4 regions of the Streptosporangium sp. NPDC049376 genome follow, and region 4 is predicted to be linked to each of the others. Evidence: riboswitches for the same ligand, from Rfam matches in the RefSeq annotation. Region 4 holds a riboswitch; each other region holds the start of a gene.
The links. Region 4 has a riboswitch for cobalamin ahead of cobN (cobaltochelatase subunit CobN). Riboswitches for the same ligand answer to the same signal wherever they lie in the genome.
Positions count from the first base shown of each region.

Region 1: it holds a riboswitch for cobalamin, as region 4 does, so the genes downstream of both, metE (5-methyltetrahydropteroyltriglutamate--homocysteine S-methyltransferase) here and cobN (cobaltochelatase subunit CobN) in region 4, are expected to answer to the same signal.
Region 2: it holds a riboswitch for cobalamin, as region 4 does, so the genes downstream of both, ACIBVQ_RS21615 (ABC transporter substrate-binding protein) here and cobN (cobaltochelatase subunit CobN) in region 4, are expected to answer to the same signal.
Region 3: it holds a riboswitch for cobalamin, as region 4 does, so the genes downstream of both, ACIBVQ_RS30715 (ribonucleoside-diphosphate reductase subunit alpha) here and cobN (cobaltochelatase subunit CobN) in region 4, are expected to answer to the same signal.

Region 1 covers NZ_JBITMT010000001.1:914,748-919,957, forward strand. The annotation lists gene ACIBVQ_RS04120 (dsRBD fold-containing protein) at 1-89, opposite strand, end outside; gene ACIBVQ_RS04125 (hypothetical protein) at 547-975, opposite strand; cobalamin riboswitch at 1,362-1,537, shown strand; gene metE (5-methyltetrahydropteroyltriglutamate--homocysteine S-methyltransferase) at 1,684-3,984, shown strand; gene ACIBVQ_RS04135 (AMP-binding protein) at 4,029-5,210, opposite strand, start outside.
Region 2 covers NZ_JBITMT010000008.1:136,920-142,129, forward strand. The annotation lists gene ACIBVQ_RS21610 (FecCD family ABC transporter permease) at 1-254, opposite strand, end outside; gene ACIBVQ_RS21615 (ABC transporter substrate-binding protein) at 251-1,237, opposite strand; cobalamin riboswitch at 1,430-1,556, opposite strand; gene alaS (alanine--tRNA ligase) at 1,692-4,337, shown strand; gene ACIBVQ_RS21625 (ArsR/SmtB family transcription factor) at 4,393-4,662, shown strand; gene ACIBVQ_RS21630 (metallophosphoesterase family protein) at 4,681-5,210, opposite strand, start outside.
Region 3 covers NZ_JBITMT010000016.1:22,025-27,234, forward strand. The annotation lists gene glmS (glutamine--fructose-6-phosphate transaminase (isomerizing)) at 1-707, shown strand, start outside; gene ACIBVQ_RS30710 (Bug family tripartite tricarboxylate transporter substrate binding protein) at 799-1,821, shown strand; cobalamin riboswitch at 1,826-2,026, shown strand; gene ACIBVQ_RS30715 (ribonucleoside-diphosphate reductase subunit alpha) at 2,177-4,420, shown strand; gene ACIBVQ_RS30720 (ribonucleotide-diphosphate reductase subunit beta) at 4,455-5,210, shown strand, end outside.
Region 4 covers NZ_JBITMT010000034.1:7,652-12,861, reverse strand. The annotation lists gene cobG (precorrin-3B synthase) at 1-1,104, opposite strand, end outside; cobalamin riboswitch at 1,116-1,319, shown strand; gene cobN (cobaltochelatase subunit CobN) at 1,436-5,029, shown strand; gene ACIBVQ_RS39030 (TauD/TfdA family dioxygenase) at 5,049-5,210, opposite strand, start outside.

The DNA of each region.
Region 1 (5,210 bases), on a different contig from region 4:
GCACCCGCGATGGGCAGGACCGCCCTGGCGAAGGTCTCGTCGCCGTCCTCGGTGATGGAGACCCGGACGTCCCACTGCTTGGATCGCATGATCTGAACCCCCGTTCTTCGTGACGGTGGCGGCGCCCGCTCTCCGGGCGCGAAGCCGTCATCTCCATTGTCGGAGCCGTACGGCGTGACCATCAGGGACGAAGGTCCCGCCCTTGGGGGACGGGCTCCCCTAGGACCCGTTTTGCGGATCTTTCCGCCTGCCGCGGTCGCCCAGGCGGCGCCCCGCCGCGTTGGCGCCCCACCCCACGAAAACGCTCCGCAGGCTCCGCGTTTGCCGTGGGGGGCCGGGGAGAATCTGTCGCCCATAACTCCGTTATGAGCTCCTCCTCCGCCTCGCGGGGCATCCACCTGGACGATCCTCGCCACGGCGAAGATCCACAAAACAGGTCCTGGGCGGGGCGTCGTGCCTTTGGGGAAACGGGAAACGGGGCGATCCCGTTTCCCGTTTCCCGGCACTCGTTCTCCACGGGCCCGCGACGGGCCCGTCGTGAGTTCTCTAACGCGAGGTGGTGGAAACCGGCAGGCGGGACTCCTCCCGCTGTTCCTCGTGCCCCTCGCGCCGGGGGAGGGTCGCGGCGACGACCAATGTCCCGGCGATCAGGACGACGTTCTTGACGACGAACTCGCCCTCCATTGTGAGCATGAGCGGGTTTCCGTCCTTGAACGCGACACCCGGGTGGAGCACCAGGACCAGGAACGTGCCGACGAGGTGGAGCAGGAGCACGGGCAGGAACGGGCGCAGCCACCGGCCGGTGAACAGCGCCAGGGCCACCGCGACCTCGAACACGCCCAGGGCGGGCACCACGAACGACGCGGGCAGCGGCACGAAGGACAGGGTGTCGGCGACCAGGGCGCCGACCGGGCTGACGTTCGCCACCTTCAGCACGCCGAACCACAGGAACACCAGGCCAAGCGTCCCTCGCATGATGACCGGGAAACGCCGGTGGAGAATGGCGGCGACTCGCGACTTGACACCGGTTAGGGCGCTTGGTATACGCCCTTGATGGAGATGTGACCCTTTAGTCCGATACATGGTTAACTCCGATGGCTGGGGGGTTTGCCGGGTCTAATATATCCTGACCTTTTCTTTCGGAAATTGTAGGAAATGGGGTCTTAGGTCACGGTTGTTGAGTCGCGAAAGCGGGGGACGGAGATTTTCCCGCGACCCGCGAATTCCCCCGTACGGTTTCAGGCGGTCCGGGGCGACGGGAGAACGATCCCGCGAACCCGCCGGCGGGCCCGAATATGGTTGTCGCTCCGCCATCGGATGCGCGTAGGGTTGGGGACGCAGTCGGTTCGCCCTGCCCGCCAGGCAGACGCGTCGTAAGAGGGAACCCGGTGTGACTCCGGGACTGCCCCGCAGCGGTGAGTGGGAACGACCGCCGTCAAACGCACTGGATCCGGCAGATCGGGTCCGGGAAGCGACGGCCACTAGGTGTCAGGGCGAGACAACGGCCCGGACGTGCCCGCGAGTCCGAAGACCTGCCACTGCCCGCGTGCGACCACGCACGCGGTGACCTCGGTGACCTCGCGGGTGGGTCGGCGGCATGGGACGGGCCTGGTGCGCCCGCCTCTCCTTCGTCTCTCCCCTCGGGGCACCGGAGTCCTTTCGTGACTCGCGAAGGAGAGTTCCGTGACCGAGACTTCCTCCCCCACCGTGTACGGCTACCCCCGTCAGGGGCCGGACCGTGAGCTGAAGAAGGCGATCGAGGGCCACTGGGCGGGCCGGGTGACCGAGCGTGACCTGCTGGACGTCGCGGCCGGGCTGCGCGCAGGCAACTGGCGGCACCTGACGGAGGCGGGGGTGCGGGAGGTGCCGACCGGCGACTTCTCGCTGTACGACCACGTCCTCGACACCACCGTCATGGTCGGCGCCGTCCCCCCGCGTCACCGAGCCGTCGTGGAGACGGAAGGCCCCCTGGCGGGATACTTCGCCATGGCCCGGGGCACCCAGGAGGTCGCCCCGCTGGAGATGACCAAGTGGTTCGACACCAACTACCACTACCTGGTGCCGGAGCTGGGACCTGACACCGTCTTCGCCGCGGACCCGGCAAAACAGGTAGGCGAACTGCGCGAGGCCGTCGCGCTCGGGCACACCGCGCGCCCCGTGCTCGTCGGCCCCGTCACCTACCTGCTGCTGGCCAAGCCCGCCCCCGGCGCGGACCCGGCCTTCGAACCCATCGGCCTGCTCGACCGGCTGCTGCCCGTCTACGCCGAGGTGCTCGCCGCCCTGCGCGCGGCCGGTGCCGAGTGGGTGCAGCTCGACGAGCCCGCGCTGGCGCAGGACCGCGACCGGGCGGTGCTCGACGCCGCCGCCCACGCCTACCGTGAGCTCGGCGCCCTGACCGACCGGCCGAAGATCCTCGTCGCCGGTTACTTCGACCGGCTCGGAGACGCGCTGCCGGTCCTGGCCAGGGCGCCGATCGAGGGCCTGGGACTGGACTTCACCGGCCCGGCCGCGGCCAACCTGGAGGACCTGGCCCGCGCGGGCGGTCTGCCCGGCAAGCGCCTGATCGCCGGTGTCGTGGACGGCCGCAACGTGTGGATCAACGACCTGGGCGGGTCGCTGGCGACCCTGGCCACCCTGCTCGGCCTGGCCGGCCGGGTGGACGTCGCGCCCTCCTGCTCGCTGCTGCACGTCCCCGTCGACCTCGGGCTCGAACACGGCCTCGACCCGCGGGTCGGCCGCTGGCTCGCCTTCGCCAGGCAGAAGGTCGCCGAGGTCGTCACCCTGGCCACCGGGCTCAGCGAGAGAACCGGGGCCGTCGCCGGACGGCTGGCCGCCAACCAGGCCGACCTGGCCTCACGCGAGGCCTCCACGCTCACCCACGACCCCGGGGTCAGGGCCCGCGCCGCCGCGGTCACCCCCGCCGACACCCGCAGGCCCCAGCCGTACGGTGAGCGGGCGGCGGCCCAGCGCGCCCGCCTCAGCCTGCCGGAGCTGCCCACGACCACCATCGGCTCCTTCCCGCAGACCGGGCGGCTGCGGGCGGCCCGCGCCGACCTGCGCGCCGGGCGGATCGACCAGGACGCCTACGACGAGCTGATCGCCTCGGAGATCCGCTCGGTCCTGGTCTTCCAGGAGCGGGCGGGCATCGACGTCCTGGTGCACGGAGAGCCGGAACGCAACGACATGGTCCAGTACTTCGCCGAGCGGCTCAACGGCTACCTGGCCACCCAGCACGGCTGGGTGCAGTCGTACGGCACCCGCTACGTGCGCCCGCCGATCCTGGCCGGGGACGTCTCCCGCCCCGGGCCGATGACGCTGCGCTGGACGACCTACGCCCAGTCCCAGACGAGGCGCCCGGTCAAGGGCATGCTGACCGGCCCGGTCACCATGCTCGCCTGGTCCTTCGTCCGCGACGACCAGCCGCAGGCCGAGACCGCCCGCCAGGTCGCCCTCGCCCTGCGCGACGAGGTCGCCGACCTGGAGGACTCGGGCATCGCCGTCATCCAGGTGGACGAGCCCGCGCTGCGGGAGACGCTGCCGCTGCGCGCGGCCGACCGGCCCGCCTACCTGGCCTGGGCGACGGAGGCCTTCCGCCTGGCCACGAGCGGGGTGCGGGCCGACACCCAGATCCACACCCACATGTGCTACGCCGAGTTCGGTGAGATCCTGGCCGCCATCGACGACCTTGACGCCGACGTGATCAGCCTGGAGGCCGCCCGCTCCCACATGCGGGTCGCCGGCGAGCTGGCCGGGGCCGGGTATCCCCGCGAGGTGGGGCCGGGCGTCTACGACATCCACTCCCCGAGGGTGCCGGACGTCGAGGAGGTCGCCTCCCTGCTGCGCGAGGGACTCGGCGGCATCCCGGCCGGGCGGCTGTGGGTCAACCCCGACTGCGGCCTGAAGACCCGTGGCTGGGGCGAGGTCCGTGTCTCCCTGGACAACATGGTCGCCGCGGCCCGGGTGGTCAGGGCGGAGGCCGGCTGACCCCTCCTCCGGGCCCGGCGCGCGCCGGGCCCGGAGGCTCCCGGTCACGACAGGCGTCCGGCCGCGAGCCGCCGCACCTCAGACCGCACGATCTTGCCCAGCGGGGTTCTCGGGAAGGCGTCCAGGCCCAGGTCCTCGACGGGGACGAACCTGCGCGGCACCTTGAAGGTGCTGACGAACCTCAGCAGCGTCGCGCGCCAGCCGTCGACGCGGGCGACGGCATCGGGCAGCAGCGTGTAGACGAGCACCGGCTCGGCCCCCGTCACCGGGTGCGGCAGCGCCACCAGGACGGCGTCCTCGACGCCTTCGAGGTGCGGGACGAGGTTCTCGACCTCGGCGGGGTAGAGGTTCTCGCCGTTGACGACGACCATGCCGTCGAGGCGGTCGACGATCGACAGCTCCCCGCGTTCGTCGAGGCGTCCCAGGTCGCCGGTGCGTATCCAGCCGTCGTCGACCCGCTCCCCGGTGAGGCCGGGGGCGTCCTGGTAACGGGTGAACACGTTGTCCCCGCTCAGCAGCACCTCGCCGCTCTCACCGGTCGCGACGTCCCGCCCGTCCCGGCCGGCCACGCGGACCCGGGAGCAGTCCAGGGGCAGCCCGGCGCTCCTGGGGTCGCCGCTCTTTCTCCCGCGTGGTTCGACCGTGGCGATCGAGGCCGTCTCGGTCATGCCGTACACCTGGTGGACGGGCAGGCCGAAGGTGGCCTCGAAGCGGTGGATCAGCTCGACGGAGAGGGGGGAGCCTCCGGCGAGGACCCCCTTCAACCGGCCTGCGACCGGTCGTTCCGGCCGTTCGACCAGGTGGGCGAGGTAGGCGTTGACCACAAGCGTCCACGTTGGCTCGTAGCGGTCGACGTAGGTCCAGAACCGCGCCAGCGCCGCCTCCGGGCGCACGCACACGGTACGGCCGCCGCACCACAGCGGGGTCAGCGTCGGGAAGACCTGCCCGCCGGCGTGGAAGAGCGGGCCCACGTTGAGGAAGACGTCGTCCTGGCCCGCCCGCGCCCATCCGGCCAGGGACCGGGAGCCCGACAGCAGGCTCCGGTGCGACAGGACGACCCCCTTCGGGGTGCCGGTGGAACCGGAGGTGTAGACGATCTCGGCGTCGGCCGCGCCGTCGCCGCCGGAGAGGATCGGCCGCCTGCCGTACGCCTCACCCCGCGCGAGCAGGCCGGTCAGCAGGGACTCCTCGTCGTCGGTGCCGATCCACTCCGGGCGTCGCCGCAG
Region 2 (5,210 bases), on a different contig from region 4:
ACCCGCGGCAGCCGTACGTCCATGACGACGGTCTCCCTGACCGGGGACCAGACCGGTTCGGCCAGCGCGGGGTGGAGGCGGTGCAGCAGGATGCCCCACACCTGCTCGGCGGGCAGGCTGATCGAACCGGCCGCGACCCCCGCCGTGACCGCCCCGCCGAGCAGCAGCGCGCACAGCGCGAGCGTCAGCGGGTACGGCAGGCCGGGGCGCCGGGTGACGGGCGTCGTCCGGGAGAGCCCGGTCAGGCCGCTCACTCGAACCGGTCGGGGTGGATCTGCCGGGCCAGCGACTCAACCGCCGACGGCGCCCGGACCCCGAGCACGACCGACGACAGCGGCAGCACCGCGAACCGCCTGTGCCTGATCGCCGGAACGTCGGCGAGCGCCGGGTTCGACAGCAGGAACCTCTTCTTGTCCTCGACCTTCTCCTCGCCGTAGTCGTAGACGACGATCCAGTCGGGCGCGCGCTCGGCGACCTGCTCGAACGACACGTCGGCCCACGTCTTGTCCACGTCGGTGAAGACGTTCCGCGCGCCCGCCAGCGTGATGATCTCGTCGCCGACGCCCTTGCCCCCGGCGGTGAAGGCGGTCTTGTCGCCGCTGTCGTAGACGAACAACCTGACCGGCTCGACGTCGGCGAGCCTCTCCCTCACCCGCGCCAGGGGCTCGTGCAGCCGGGTGATGAGCGCCTCGGCCCGTTCGCGCACGCCGAAGATCGTGGCGACGTTGCGGATCTCCCGGTCCATCAGGTCCATGTCCACCGGGCCGGACGGGCACTGCTCGACGTTGAGGTAGGTGTCGATCCCGGCCTTGCCCAGCGCGTCGCGGCCGCGGCCCTCCTTCTCGTCGAAGGCGCTGGAGAAACCGCCGTAGACGAAGTCGGGCTCCTCGGCCAGCAGCGCCTCGTAGGAGGGGTACTGCCTGGAGAGCACCTTCACCCCGTCGTAGGCGGCCTGGTACTCGGGCAGGACCTTGTCGTCGAGATATCCGGTGCCGACCATCGACCCCTGCAGTCCCAGCGCCAGCATCACCTCGGTCGCGTGCTGGTTGAGCGAGACCGCCCGCCGCGGCGGGCGGTCGTAGGTCGTCCTGACGCCGCAGTCATCGAGGGTGACCGGGAAGCCCGCGACGGCCCCGGCAGGGGCTTCAGCCGGGGCTCCGGAGGAGGCGCTGCAACCGGCCAGGAGCATGGCACAGGACAGGGCGAGCAACAGGGACAGGGGACGTCTGACCGTCACGGACGGTTCCTCTCACGGGATCTGCACCATGGGACGGCCCTGCCGGAAGGTCACGGAACCGGCCAGGAGGTCGTCTCCGGGCACACGTCGGCGCGGAGGGCTCGTGCGGTCGTCGCCACGCGAGGTCATCCATCGGCCGACCCGCTCCTCTCCGGGGAGATCCGCCCCAGTTCGTCGAGGAGGCGACCGCGTGAGTCTCCTGGCTCTCGGGTCGATGCTCGCCCCCGTCTTCCCACCCCGCAGGGGGCGGTGACCTCGTGGGGGTCCGCTCGCCGATCACAGTGGCGGGACCGCGCCGGATTCGCACCGGCTTCCTCGTCCGCGCTCGCCTTCGCCGGTCATCATTGCACGAAGCCGTTGATGCGCTGAAGATGGCTTCCGGTTCCGGCGGCTGTACGATGCCTTGTTGCAACAAATTTGCAATTGCAAAGACTGGCGGCATTCGGGAGGGCAAGTGCGGACGGCGGAGGTCAAACGGCGGTTCCTTGAGCACTTCGCGGCGGCGGGGCACACCGTGGCCGCCAGCGCGCCGCTGCCCGCCGACGACCCGACGCTGCTGTTCGTCAACGCGGGCATGGTGCCGTTCAAGCCCTATCTCCTCGGGCAGCGGACACCGCCGTCCCCCCGGGCGGCCAGCGTGCAGAAGTGCATCCGCACCCTCGACATCGACGAGGTCGGCAAGACCACCAGGCACGGCACGTTCTTCCAGATGAGCGGCAACTTCTCCTTCGGCGACTACTTCAAGGAGGAGGCGATCAGGCTCGCCTGGGACCTGACGGTCAAGCCTCGGGCCGAGGGAGGCTACGGCCTCGACCCCGACCGGATCTGGGCCACCGTCTACCTGGACGACGACGAGGCCCACGCCCTGTGGCGGGACGTGATCGGCCTGCCGGAGGCCCGCATCGTACGGCGCGGCAAGGCCGACAACTTCTGGTCCATGGGCGTCCCCGGGCCGTGCGGGCCCTGCTCCGAGCTCTACTACGACCGTGGCCCGGCCTATGGGCGAGAGGGCGGGCCCGAGGTCGACGAGGACCGTTACCTCGAATTCTGGAACCTCGTTTTTATGCAATACGAGCGGGGCGAGGGCGTCGGCAAGGAGGACTACCCGATCCTCGGCGAGCTGCCCTCCCGCAACATCGACACCGGCATGGGCCTGGAACGCATGGCGGCGCTGCTCCAGGGCGTCGACAACCTCTACGAGACCGACGAGACCCGGCCCGTCCTGGACGCCGCCGCGGCGCTGACCGGAACCAGGTACGGCGTGCGCTCCGGGCCGTCCGCGGCCGAGAGCCACCCCGACGACGTCCGGCTCCGGGTCGTCGCCGACCACGTCCGCACCGCGCTCATGCTGATCGGCGACGGCGTCACCCCCTCCAACGAGGGACGTGGCTACGTGCTGCGCCGGATCCTGCGCCGGGCGATCCGCGCCGTCCGGCTGCTCGGCTACGAGGACCCGGTCCTGCCCGAACTGCTGCCGGTGGCCCGCGACTGCATGGCGCCCTCCTACCCGGAGCTGGCCGCCGACTTCGACCGGATCTCGGCCTACGCCTACGGCGAGGAGGAGACCTTCCGCTCGACGCTGCGCCAGGGCAGCGCGCTGCTCGACCGGGCCATCATCCGGACCGGGGAACGGCTGCCTGCGGCCACGGCCTTCAAGCTGCACGACACCTACGGCTTCCCGATCGACCTGACCGTCGAGATCGCCGCCGAACACGGCCTCGACGTGGACGTCACCGGGTTCAGGGAGCTGATGGCCGAGCAGCGGCGCCGCGCCCGTGAGGACACCCGCGCCAGGAAGACCGGCCACGCCGACACCGGACTGCACCGCGCCCTCCTCGACGAGCACGGCCCCACCGACTGGCGGGCGTACACGACGCTGACCACCGACTCGACGGTCCTGGCCGTGCTCCGCGACGGGGCGCCCGTGGCCACGGTCGTCGCGGGCCAGATCGTCGGCGTCGTCCTCGACCGCACCCCGTTCTACGCCGAGTCCGGCGGCCAGGAGAGCGACGCGGGAACCCTGCACGGCCCGAGCCTGTCCGCCGAGGTGCTGGACGTGCAACGCCCCGTCCCCGGGCTGGTCGTGCACCAGGTGCGCGTCCTGGACGGGGAACTGGCGCCGGGACAGCCCGTACGCGCCCAGGTCGACCCCGAGTGGCGCGCGGGCGCCCGCCAGGCCCACTCGGCGACCCACGTCGTGCACGCCGCGCTGCGCGCCACGCTCGGCCCGGCCGCCCTGCAGTCCGGCTCCTACAACCGGCCCGGCCACCTGCGCCTGGACTTCTCCTGGCGCGGTGCCCTGCCCGCCGGAGCCCGCGGGGAGATCGAGGACGCCGCCAACGTCGCGATCCGCGGGGACCTGCCGGTCGAGGTGCGCCACATGCCCCTTCGGGAGGCCCGTGAGATCGGGGCGCTGGCGCTGTTCGGCGAGACCTACGACGAGACCGTCCGGGTCGTCGAGATCGGCGGCGCCTGGTCACGGGAGCTGTGCGGCGGCACCCACGTCGACCGCTCCTCCCAGATCGGCGGCGTCGCCGTCACCGCCGAGTCGTCGGTCGGCTCGGGGCAGCGCCGCATCGAGGCCGTCACCGGCATCGAGTCCTTCCGCTACCTCGCCCGCGAGCGCGACCTCGTCTCCCGGATCGCCGAGCAGTTCAACGCCCCCCGCGCGGAGGTCGCCGACCGGGTCGCCGCCCTCGCCGAACGCCTCAGGGAGAGCGAACGTGAGACGGCCAGGCTCCGCGACCGGCTCCTGACCGTCGAGGCCGGTCAGGTCGCCGCGACCGCGACCGTCCACGGCGACGTCCTGCTGGCCACCGGCACCACGGAGACCGACGCCCGCCTCCTGGCGGAGCGCGTCGGCACGGCGCTGCCCGAGGACCGGCCGGGCGTCGCCGCGGTGCTGTCAGGAACGGCCCTCGTGGTCACCGTGAACGCCGCGGGCCGTACCCGGGGACTGGCCGCCGCTGACCTGGTCAGAGCGCTGCCCGAGGGCCGGGGCGGCGGCAACGCCGAGACGGCCCAGGGCCGCAGGCCCGCCGACCCGGACAAGGCCCTGGCCGCCCTCGCAGCCCTCCTCACGGACCGGACGCCGGCGTGACCGGACCGCCCCGGCTCACCCGGCGCGTTCGTAGACGCTGACGTGCCGCCGGCTCGTGGCCGCGTACGGGGCTCGCGTTCCCTCGGACGCCACCGTCCTGGCGGCGCTGCTGGGCGTGCCCGGGGCCACGCTGCTCGGCCTGCTTGAGGAGCCGTCGTCGACGGTCGAACTCGCCCGCCGTCTGAGGGCGACCCCGAGCGCCGTCTCCCAGCACCTGCGCGTGCTGTACGGCACCGGCCTGGTCACCCGGGTCCGTGACGGGCGGCACGTCCTGTACCGCAGAAGCCCCCTCGGCGACCGGCTGGTGGCCACTCCCGCCTCCTGAGCGGCCGGATGAGGGCGTTCAGCAGGCCGCCCGGCCGTCGCGCGGGCCGAAGGCGGTGACGGCCTCGGCGTCCGTCGTGACGGCGTGGATGTAGTGCTCGGCCCACGAGCGGCAGTCGTGGTAGCCCGACCTGCGCACCACGGACTCCACGGCGTCGTCGAGGTCGAACGGGGTGCGGCGGATCTGGACCTGGCCGTCGCGCAGCAGCAGCCAGTGACCGCCGGTGCGGCCGTAGGGCATGCCGATGCTTCCGGCGTTCACCACGAGACGCTCGTCCACGAGCCGCAGGTACGGCATGTGCGTGTGCCCGCACACCACGGTGCGCACGTCGCCGGGCAGGTCGGCGAAGACCTCCGCCCAGCGCTCAAGCCGGGTGTCGACCAGCACGACCTCGTTGTCGTCACGCGGGGTCCCGTGGCAGAAGACGACCTTGCCGAAGCCCTCGACCTCCATGGTGACCGGGTGGGGCAGGTCGGCTAGGAGCTTGACGTCCTCGTCGCGGAGCTGCCGCGCGGCCCACAGGTCGATCTCCCAGGCGTCCTCGACGC
Region 3 (5,210 bases), on a different contig from region 4:
GCATCGTCAACACCGTCGGCAGCGCCATCGCCAGGGAGGTCGACGGCGGTCTCTACCTGCACGCGGGCCCCGAGGTCTCGGTGGCGAGCACCAAGGCCTTCACCTCGACCGCGGTCGCCTTCGCGCTGCTCGCCCTGCACCTGGGAAGGGTGCGCGACCTGTCGCCCGCCGACGGCCGGCGCATCGTGGAGGGCCTTCGCGCGCTGCCCGGCCAGATCGGGGAGATCCTCGCCCTCGAACCCCGGATCAAGGAGCTGGCCGGCAAGTACGCCGGCTCGCCGAGCATGATGTTCGTCGGCAGGGTCAGGGGATACCCGGTGGCCAGGGAGGGCGCGCAGAAGCTCAAGGAGGTCTCCTACGTGCACGCCGAGGCCTACCCGGCCAGCGAGCTCAAGCACGGGCCGCTGGCGCTGATCGGCCCGGAGATGCCGACCGTGGCGGTCGTCCCCGACGACGAGCTGCTGGACAAGAACCTCACCACGCTGGGGGAGATCCGCGCGCGCGGCGGGCGGGTGCTCATGGTCGGGCACCGCGAGGCCGATCCCCGGCTGGCCGACGACTGCCTGGTGGTGCCCAGGAACGAGATCGAGCTCGACCCGATCCTGCTGTCGATCCCGCTGCAGCTGTTCGCCTACCACGCGGCCGTCGCGCTCGGCCGCGACGTGGACAAGCCGCGCAACCTCGCCAAGAGCGTCACCGTGGAGTGAGCGCCTGATGCCCCAATTGCGGTGCAGAGAGTGACATATCTGCAACGTAGGGTATCGAGAGATCTGGGGGATCTCGGCGGAAGGGACGCTTATGCACCGTAGGCGATTCCTCGCGCTCGCGCTGGGGGTCATGGTCGCCGGGGGCTGCGGTGACATGGGAGGCCCCGGTGCGGGGTGGGCGCGCAGGCTGACCATCGTCGCGCCGGTCGTCCGCGGGCGGCGCTGGGACCAGGCCGCCCACGCGCTGGCCGCGATCCTGACCGGCGAGAGGATGGCCGGTGCGGTCGAGGTGAGCGGCGCGGGCGCCCAGGGGATGGCCGCCCTGACCGCGTTCGCCGCCGCCGTCGGGGGCCCCTTCGCGCGCGAGGGCCGGGTGTTCCTGGCGGGCGTGCCGATGCTGGCGGGCGGCGAGACCGCCGACGCGGACTCCGTGCTGGCGGCCTCGACCCCGCTGGCCAGGCTGGCCGGAGACTGGTCCGTCCTGGCCGTCTCCCCGAACTCCCTGCTGCGGACCTTCGAGGACTTCGTCGCGGCGCTGCGCCGCGACCCGGCGCGGCTGGTGGTCGGGGGAGGGGCCGGGGGCGGCTCCGACCACGTGCTCTACGGCATGATCGGCAAGTGCCTCGGCGTCGACGTCAGGCTGATGGAGTACGCGGGTTACCCGACCGAGTCGGAGGCCGTCGAGGCGCTGCACGAGGGGCGGGTGGCCGCGCTCCTCGGCTCGGCCGGCTCCCTCCTGCCGAAGATCGCCACGGGCCGGCTGATGCCGCTCGCGGTCTCCTCGGGGGAGCGGATCGACGGCATCGACGCGCCGACGCTGATGGAGCGGGAGGTGCGCCTGGAGTACGCCGACTGGTGCGGGGTGCTCGGTCCCCGGGCCATGAGCCCCGATGACCGGGACGGGGCGGTCGCCCTGTGCGACCGGATCGACGCCTCGCCCCGATGGCAGGCCGTGTGCGCGGCCAACGGCTGGCACCGGGCGTACCTGAGCGGTGACGACTTCCGCCGGTGGCTGGTCACGGAGACCCGCCGTACCCGCGCGGTGCTCAACGAGCTCGGGTTGCTGAGCATCCCCGACACAAACTGTTGGGGTGGTTGCGTCAGGCGGCACTAGATGTAGGATCCTGGTCGTCGCTGGTTCGCCCACGAGGGCGAGGCAACAGGGAACCCGGTGAGAGACCGGGACTGCCCCGCAGCGGTGAACGGGAACGAAAGCCGTCAACTGAGCACTGGGTGAACCACGCCCGGGAAGCGACGGCCGGTAGGAGCGCGCGTCACGCCCGTGAGTCCGAAGACCTGCCCGCGGTGTGTGGAGAGGGGACCGACCAGGTCCCCGCTCGGCACGAGAGTTGTCCAGGGCTTCGAGGGAGAGCCGCGGGACGAGGCGGTCCGGCGTGCCCGGGAGCCGCCCGTTGACGCGCGCCCTGCTCCGTGAGCCGTACGGGGATTACCTGCACGAGGGGTGGCACGTGACACAGACCTTGGCCGAGAAGGCGGAGAAGACCGGGCACTCGCCGGACGATCGCAGGCGGGCGATCGAGGAGGCCGCGGCCCGGGTGATCACCGACCCGGAGAACTCCAGAGCCGCCGCCAGGCTGCTGACCGGCCTGATCGCCGAGGAGGCCGCCGAGCACGGCGTCACGACCTTCTCCGAGTCGATCGCCGCGACCCACGGCGCGGGGCTCCTGCAGGACGGGCTGGCCGCCTTCGTCGCCGCCAACGCCGCCGCCCTCGACGCGCTGGTCGACCCGGCCGCCGACGACAGGTTCGAGTACTTCGGGCTGCGCACCGTCTACGACCGCTACCTGCTGCGCCACCCGAGCACCCGCAAGGTCCTCGAACGCCCCCAGCACTTCCTGCTGCGCGTGGCCTGCGGTCTGTCGGAGACGGTCGAGGAGGCCGCCGAACTGTACGGGCTCATGGCCACCCTGTCCTACCTGCCCAGTTCGCCCACCCTGTTCAACTCCGGTTCCCGCAGGCCCCAGCTGTCCTCCTGCTTCCTGCTCGACTCCCCGAGGGACGAGCTAGAGGCCATCTACCAGCGCTACGGCCAGGTCGCCCGCCTGTCGAAGTACGCCGGGGGCATCGGCATCGCCTGGACCCGGGTCCGCTCGCGCGGCTCGCTGATCCGCGGCACCAACGGCCACTCGAACGGCATCGTGCCGTGGCTGCGCACCCTCGACTCCAGCGTCGCCGCCGTCAACCAGGGCGGCCGTCGCAAGGGCGCGGCCTGCGTCTACCTGGAGCCCTGGCACGCCGACATCGAGGAGTTCCTCGAACTGCGCGACAACACCGGCGAGGAGGCGCGCCGTACGCACAACCTGAACCTCGCCAACTGGATCCCCGACGAGTTCATGCGGCGGGTCGAGGCCGACGAGATGTGGTCGCTGTTCGACCCCAAGGAGGTCCCGCACCTCACCGACCTGTACGGCGAGGCGTTCGAGGAGGCCTACCGCAGGGCGGAGGCCGAGGGCGGATTCGTCAGGCAGGTCCCGGCCCGCGCCCTGTACGGTCGCATGATGCGCACGCTCGCCCAGACCGGCAACGGCTGGATGACCTTCAAGGACGCCTCGAACCGGACCTCGAACCAGACGGCCCGTCCGGGCAACGTCATCCACCTGTCGAACCTGTGCACCGAGATCCTGGAGGTCACCAGCGACGCGGAGACCGCCGTCTGCAACCTCGGCTCGATCAACCTGGCGGCCCACCTCACCGCGGACGGTGTGGACTGGGAGCGGCTGCGCCGTACGGCTCGCACCGCGGTCAGGTTCCTGGACAGGACCATCGACCTGGGCTTCTACCCGACGCCCGAGGCCCGCGCGGCCAACGAGCGCTGGCGGCCCGTCGGGCTGGGCGTGATGGGGCTGGCCGACGTCTTCTTCGCGCTGCGGCTGCCGTTCGACTCGCCGCGGGCGCTTGAGCTGTCGACCCGGATCGCCGAGGAGATCGCGCTGGCCGCCTACGCCACCTCCAGCGACCTGGCCGCCGAGCGAGGGCGCCACCCCTCCTACGGGGACACCCGCGCCGCCGACGGCGTACTGCACCCCGACCACTACGGGGCCGCCCGTTCGGCGGAGTGGACGGCGCTCAGGGAGCGGATCGCCGTGACCGGCCTGCGCAACTCGCTGATGATCGCGATCGCCCCCACGGCCACCATCGCCTCCATCGCGGGCTGCTACGAGTGCATCGAGCCCCAGGTGTCGAACGTCTTCAAGCGCGAGACCCTCTCCGGGGAGTTCCTCCAGGTCAACCGCTATCTGGTCGCCGACCTCACGGCCCGGGGCCTGTGGACCCCGCAGATCAGGGACGCGATCAAGCGGGCGGACGGCTCGATCCAGGACGTCCCGGGCATCCCCGACGACCTCAGGACGCTCTACCGGACCGCGTGGGAGCTGCCGCAGAAGGCGCTGATCGACCTGGCCGCGGCGCGCGCGCCGTACATCGACCAGTCGCAGTCGCTCAACCTGTTCATGGCGACCCCGACCATCGGCAAGCTCTCCTCGATGTACGCCTACGCCTGGCGCTCGGGCCTGAAGACCACCTACTACCTGCGCTCCCGTCCGGCCACCCGCATCGCGCAGACCACCGTGTCAGCCGCTGTGTCAGCCACTGTGCCGGCCGCTGTGCCGGCCACCGCGGCACAGTCGCTCCCCGAGCAGGACGTGATCGCCTGCTCGCTGGAGAACCCCGAGTACTGCGACGCCTGCCAGTAGGCCCCGTGACCCAAGCCGAAAGGTCATTCTCCGAATGCTGCTCGACCCCGGTATGAACCTCACCCTGCGCCCCATGCGCTACCCGGACTTCTACGAACGCTACCGGGCGGCCATCCGCAACACCTGGACCGTCGAGGAGGTGGACCTCAACTCCGACGTGGCGGACCTGGCCAGGATGACGCCGGAGGAGCGCCACCTGATCAACCGTCTCGTCGCGTTCTTCGCGACCGGTGACTCGATCGTGGCCAACAACCTGGTGCTCAACCTCTACCAGCACGTCAACGCCCCCGAGGCGCGCCTGTACCTCAGCAGGCAGCTCTACGAGGAGGCGGTGCACGTCCAGTTCTACCTGACGCTGCTCGACACCTACCTGCCCGACCACGAGGAGCGGGCCAGGGCCTTCGCCGCGATCGAGCACATCCCCTCGATCAGGGACAAGGCCGAGTTCTGCTTCCGGTGGATCGACTCGCTCGGCGGGCTGACCAGCCTGCGGACGCGGGACGACCGGCGGGCGTTCCTGCTCAACCTGATCTGCTTCGCCGCGTGCATCGAGGGCCTGTTCTTCTACGGGGCCTTCGCCTACGTCTACTGGTTCCGCTCGCGGGGCCTGCTCGGCGGCCTGGCCACCGGGACCAACTGGGTCTTCCGCGACGAGTCCATGCACATGGAGTTCGCCTTCTCCGTGGTGGACACCGTACGGGCCGAGGAACCCGGCCTGTTCGACGACGAGCTCGGCGTCCAGGTCACCCGGATGCTGGAGGAGGCGGTCGCGGCGGAGCTGGCCTTCGCC
Region 4 (5,210 bases):
CGGGAGCGTACCGGGGCGGGCGGGGACGGCCGAGGGCGGGTCGCTCTCGGCCGCGATCCAGCGGGCGGCGTCGGCCCGCACGTCGGCCAGTGACTTCGCGCAGCCGGGCCGTCCCGCGCAGGCCGTCACGCCCGTCCACGGCGAGGCCGGGTCGAGGACCAGCCCGGCGGCGACGAGCCGCCCGGCGACCTCGGAGAGAGCGGCCGGGGACAGGCCGGGCAGGACGACGCCGCGCCACGGCGTCAGCCGTACCTCCTCGACGGCCAGGCTGGCCAGCAGGGCGGCCTGGGCGGAGGTCAGCCGCCCCAGCGGCACCGTGACGCCGAGCGTGTTCAGGCCTGAGGGCTGTTCGACGGCCCCGACGGGACCGTGGGAGGGCGCCGGGACGGGGGCCCGCCGTACGGGGGCGGAGGTCGTCTCCAGGGCGGCCGCGACCCGGGCGGCGACGCGCTCCGCGCAGCCGGGCAGTTCGCCGATCCGCCACACACGGCCCTCCCGCACCCCGGGCTCGGCCAGGAACGCCTCGGCGGCGGTCAGCAGCGCGGCGACCGCCGACTCCGGCGGCATCCGCAGGCCGCTGTCGGTCTCGGCCAGCAGCAACGCCACCTCGCCGGGGCCGGTCGGCAGGATCGCGGCGTCCGCCCCGAGCCAGGCCACGTCGCCCCGGCCGTCGTCGAGCGCGAACAGGAACCGCCCCGGCAGGCCGGCGAGCGCGGGCGTGCCGCACAGGCGCAGGTCGAGCTCACGGGTCAGCGGTCCCACGTCGAGAATCCCCCGGCCGTCGAGGCCGCTCAGCGGTGAGGCCAGGACGTTGCGGACCCGTTCGTGGGTGGCCGAGGGCAGCAGCCCCGCCTGTGCCATGCGGGCCGCGAAGTCGTCCCCGGCGCCCAGTCCGCGCACCTGGACGTTCGCCCGGGAGGTCAGCTCGACGACGCCGTTGCCGCAGGTCTCGGCGGCCGAGGCCAGCTCGCGCAGCTGCGGGGCCGTCAGGCGCCCTCCGGGCACCCTGACGCGCGCCAGGCCGCCGTCGGCCGCGGAATGCACCTGGAGCGCCCCCGGGCACGCGTCGGGATGAGATCGTCCGGAGAAGTGACCTTTTGACACGCTGAGGATGGTAACTCCAGTTTCTTGCGGGGACCTCGCTGCCGTAGTCTCATCGTTGGCGACGGCAAAAGGGAGGAAGCCGGTGTGAATCCGGCGCGGTCCCGCCACTGTAACCGGGGAGCGAACCCCATCCAGCCACGGTCCGGCAACGGGCGGGAAGGCCGGGGGGAGCATCGATCCGGGAGCCAGGAGACTCCAGCCGTCGTAGCCGACGACGACCCGGGGCGAGGACCCCGAGGGAGGAAAGCCCTGTGCGCTGTTCGCCGTTCCCCAGCCGCAAGCCCGCACCGCCGTTCACGGCCGCGCCGCTCCCCGCCGGGGAGCGTGGCGAATGATCCTCCTGCTCTCCACCTCCGACACCGACCTGCTCAGCGCCCGCGCCAGCGGCGCGGACTACCGGCTCGGCAATCCCGCCAGGCTCACCGCGGGGGACCTGCCTCCCCTCGTCGAGGGCGCCGACCTGGTCGTCGTACGGCTGCTCGGCGGGCGCCGCGCCTGGGAGGAGGGCCTGGACGCCCTGCTCGCCGGGCCGCTGCCCGTCGTCGTGCTCGGCGGCGAGCAGGCGCCGGACGCCGAGCTGATGGAACTGTCGACCGTGCCCGGCGGGGTGTGCGCCGAGGCGCACGCCTACCTCGCCCACGGCGGGGCCGCCAACCTCGCCGAACTGGGCCGCTTCCTGTCGGACACGCTGCTGCTGACCGGCCACGGCTTCGCCCCGCCCGCCCCGACGCCCGCCTGGGGCGTGCTCGAACGCCGGGCGCGCCGCGAGGAGGGCCCGGTCGTCGGCGTGCTCTACTACCGCGCCCACCACGTCGCGGGCAACACCGCCTTCGTCGAGACGCTCTGCGCCGCGATCGAGGACGCGGGCGCCCGCGCGCTGCCCGTCTACTGCGCCTCCCTGCGCAGCGCCGAGCAGGGCCTGCTCGACACCCTGGGCACGGTCGACGCCCTGGTGGTGACCGTGCTGGCCGCGGGCGGTACCCGCCCGGCCACCGCGTCCGCGGGCGGCGACGACGAGGCCTGGGACGTCGGCGCGCTCGCCGAACTCGACGTGCCGATCCTGCAGGGCCTGTGCCTGACCGGCGGCAGGGCCGCCTGGGAGGCCAACGACGACGGCCTCTCCCCGCTCGACGCGGCGACCCAGGTGGCGATCCCCGAGTTCGACGGGCGGATCATCACGGTGCCGTTCTCCTTCAAGGAGATCGACGGGGACGGCCTGACCGTCTACGTCGCCGACCCCGAGCGGGCCTCCCGCGTGGCGGGCATCGCCGTACGGCACGCCGTCCTGCGGCACGTCCCGCCCGCCGAGCGGCGGATCGTGCTGATGCTGTCGGCCTACCCGACCAAGCACTCCAGGATCGGCAACGCCGTCGGCCTCGACACCCCGGCGAGCCTGGTGCGGCTGCTTGCCGCGATGCGCGAGCACGGCTACGACATCGGCGCCGAGGACGAACTGCCCGGCGTCACCGGGCAGGACGGCGACGCGCTGATCCACGCCCTCATCGCCGCCGGAGGCCAGGACCTTGATTGGCTCACCGAGGAACGGCTCGCGGGCAACCCGGTGCGGATCAAGGCCTCCCGGTACGCCGCGTGGTTCGCCACGCTGCCCGAGGACCTGCGGGCCTCGGTCGAGGAGCACTGGGGACCTCCGCCCGGTGAACTGTTCGTCGACACCTCCGCCGATCCGGACGGTGAGATCGTGCTGGCCGCGCTGCGCGCGGGCAACGTCGTCGTCATGGTGCAGCCGCCCCGGGGGTTCGGCGAGAACCCCATCGCCATCTACCACGACCCCGACCTGCCGCCCAGCCACCACTACCTGGCCGCCTACCGCTGGCTGTCCGACGGCTTCGGCGCGCACGCCGTGGTGCACGTCGGCAAGCACGGCAACCTGGAGTGGCTGCCCGGCAAGTCGGCGGGCCTGTCGGCCTCCTGCGGCCCCGACGCCGCCCTCGGGGACCTGCCGCTGATCTACCCGTTCCTGGTCAACGACCCCGGCGAGGGCACCCAGGCCAAGCGCCGCGCCCACGCCACGCTGGTCGACCACCTCGTCCCGCCGATGGCCCGCGCCGACATCTACGGCGACATGGCCAGGCTTGAACAGCTCCTCGACGAGCACGCCTCCATCGCCGCGATGGACCCGGCCAAGCTGCCCGCGATCCGGGCGCAGATCTGGACGCTGATCCAGGCCGCCAGGCTCGACCACGACCTCGGCATCGAGGACCGTCCGCACGACGCCGAGTTCGACGACTTCCTGCTGCACGTGGACGGCTGGCTGTGCGAGGTCAAGGACGTCCAGATCCGCGACGGCCTGCACGTGCTCGGCGCGGCCCCGCAGGGCGCCGTCCGCGTCGACCTGGTGCTGGCCATCCTGCGCGCCCGCCAGATGTGGGCGGGCGGCATGGCGCTGCCCGGCCTGCGCGAGGCGCTCGGCCTGCGTGAGGACGGCACCGCCGGGCGCCTGGGCGTCGACGAGGCGGAGGCCGAGGCCAGGTCACTGGTCGAGGCGATGGAGGAACGCGGCTGGGACCCGGCCGCCGCGGCCGAGGTCGCCGCGTCCGTGACGGGCGGCGACCGGGAGCAGGTCGGGCGTGTCCTGCGGTTCGCGGCCGAGGAGGTCGTCCCCAGGCTGGCGCGCACCGTGGACGAGATCGGCGCGATCCTGCACGCCCTCGACGGCGGCTACGTCCCGGCGGGACCGAGCGGGTCGCCGCTGCGCGGGCTGGTCAACGTGCTGCCGACCGGCCGTAACTTCTACTCGGTCGACCCGAAGGCCGTGCCGAGCAGGCTGGCCTGGGAGACCGGGCAGGCGATGGCCGAATCACTCCTCGAACGCTACCGCTCCGAGCACGGCGACTGGCCGCGCTCGGTCGGCCTGTCGGTGTGGGGCACCAGCGCCATGCGCACCGCAGGGGACGACGTGGCCGAGGTGCTGGCGCTGCTGGGCGTGCGCCCGGTGTGGGACGAGGCGTCGCGGCGGGTCACCGGCCTTGAGGCGATCCCCGCCGGGGAACTGGGCAGGCCCAGGATCGACGTGACCGTCCGCATCAGCGGCTTCTTCAGGGACGCCTTCCCGCACGTGGTCGCCCTGCTCGACGACGCCGTACGGCTGGCCGCCGGGCTGGACGAACCGGACGAGGACAACTACGTCAGGGCGCACGTGCTGGCCGACACCCGTGAGCACGGCGACGAGCGCAGGGCGACCATGCGCATCTTCGGCTCCCGTCCCGGGGCGTACGGCGCCGGGCTGCTGCCGCTGATCGACAGCCGCAACTGGCGCGACGACGCCGACCTGGCCGAGGTGTACGCCGTGTGGGGCGGCTTCGCCTACGGAAGAGGTGTCGAGGGGGTCCCGGCCAGGCAGGACATGGAGGCCGCCTACCGGCGGATCGCGGTCGCGGCCAAGAACGTCGACACCCGCGAGCACGACATCGCCGACTCCGACGACTACTTCCAGTACCACGGCGGCATGGTCGCCACCGTCAGGGCGCTCACCGGCAGGGCCCCCGCCGCCTACGTCGGCGACAGCACCCGCCCCGACGCGGTCCGCACCAGGACCCTGTCCGAGGAGACCTCCAGGATCTTCCGCGCCCGGGTGGTCAACCCGCGCTGGCTGGCCGCCATGCGCAGGCACGGCTACAAGGGCGCCTTCGAGCTGGCCGCGACCGTCGACTACCTGTTCGGCTACGACGCCACCACCGGGGTCGTGGCCGACTGGATGTACGACAAGCTCGCCGCGACCTACGTGCTCGACCCGGAGAACCGGGCGTTCCTGTCCGAGTCCAACCCGTGGGCGTTGCACGGCATCGCCGAACGCCTGCTTGAGGCGGCGGGCCGGGGCATGTGGGAACACCCCGACCCGGACGTCCTGCGCGAGCTGCGGGAGGTCTACCTCGCATCGGAGGGGGACCTGGAGGACGGCGCCTGACCGGTCCCCTCCCGAGGAGTCAGGAACGGCGGCCGAACCAGCGGCGCCTCTTCGCCGGTCCGGCCGCCGGGGCCGCGAAGCCGCCCAGCGGCGGGACCGTCGGCGCGCAGTCGTCCAGGGCGACCGGGTCACCCATCGCGACCACGATCCTGCGGCCGCCCCGGAACGCCTCACGGGCGTG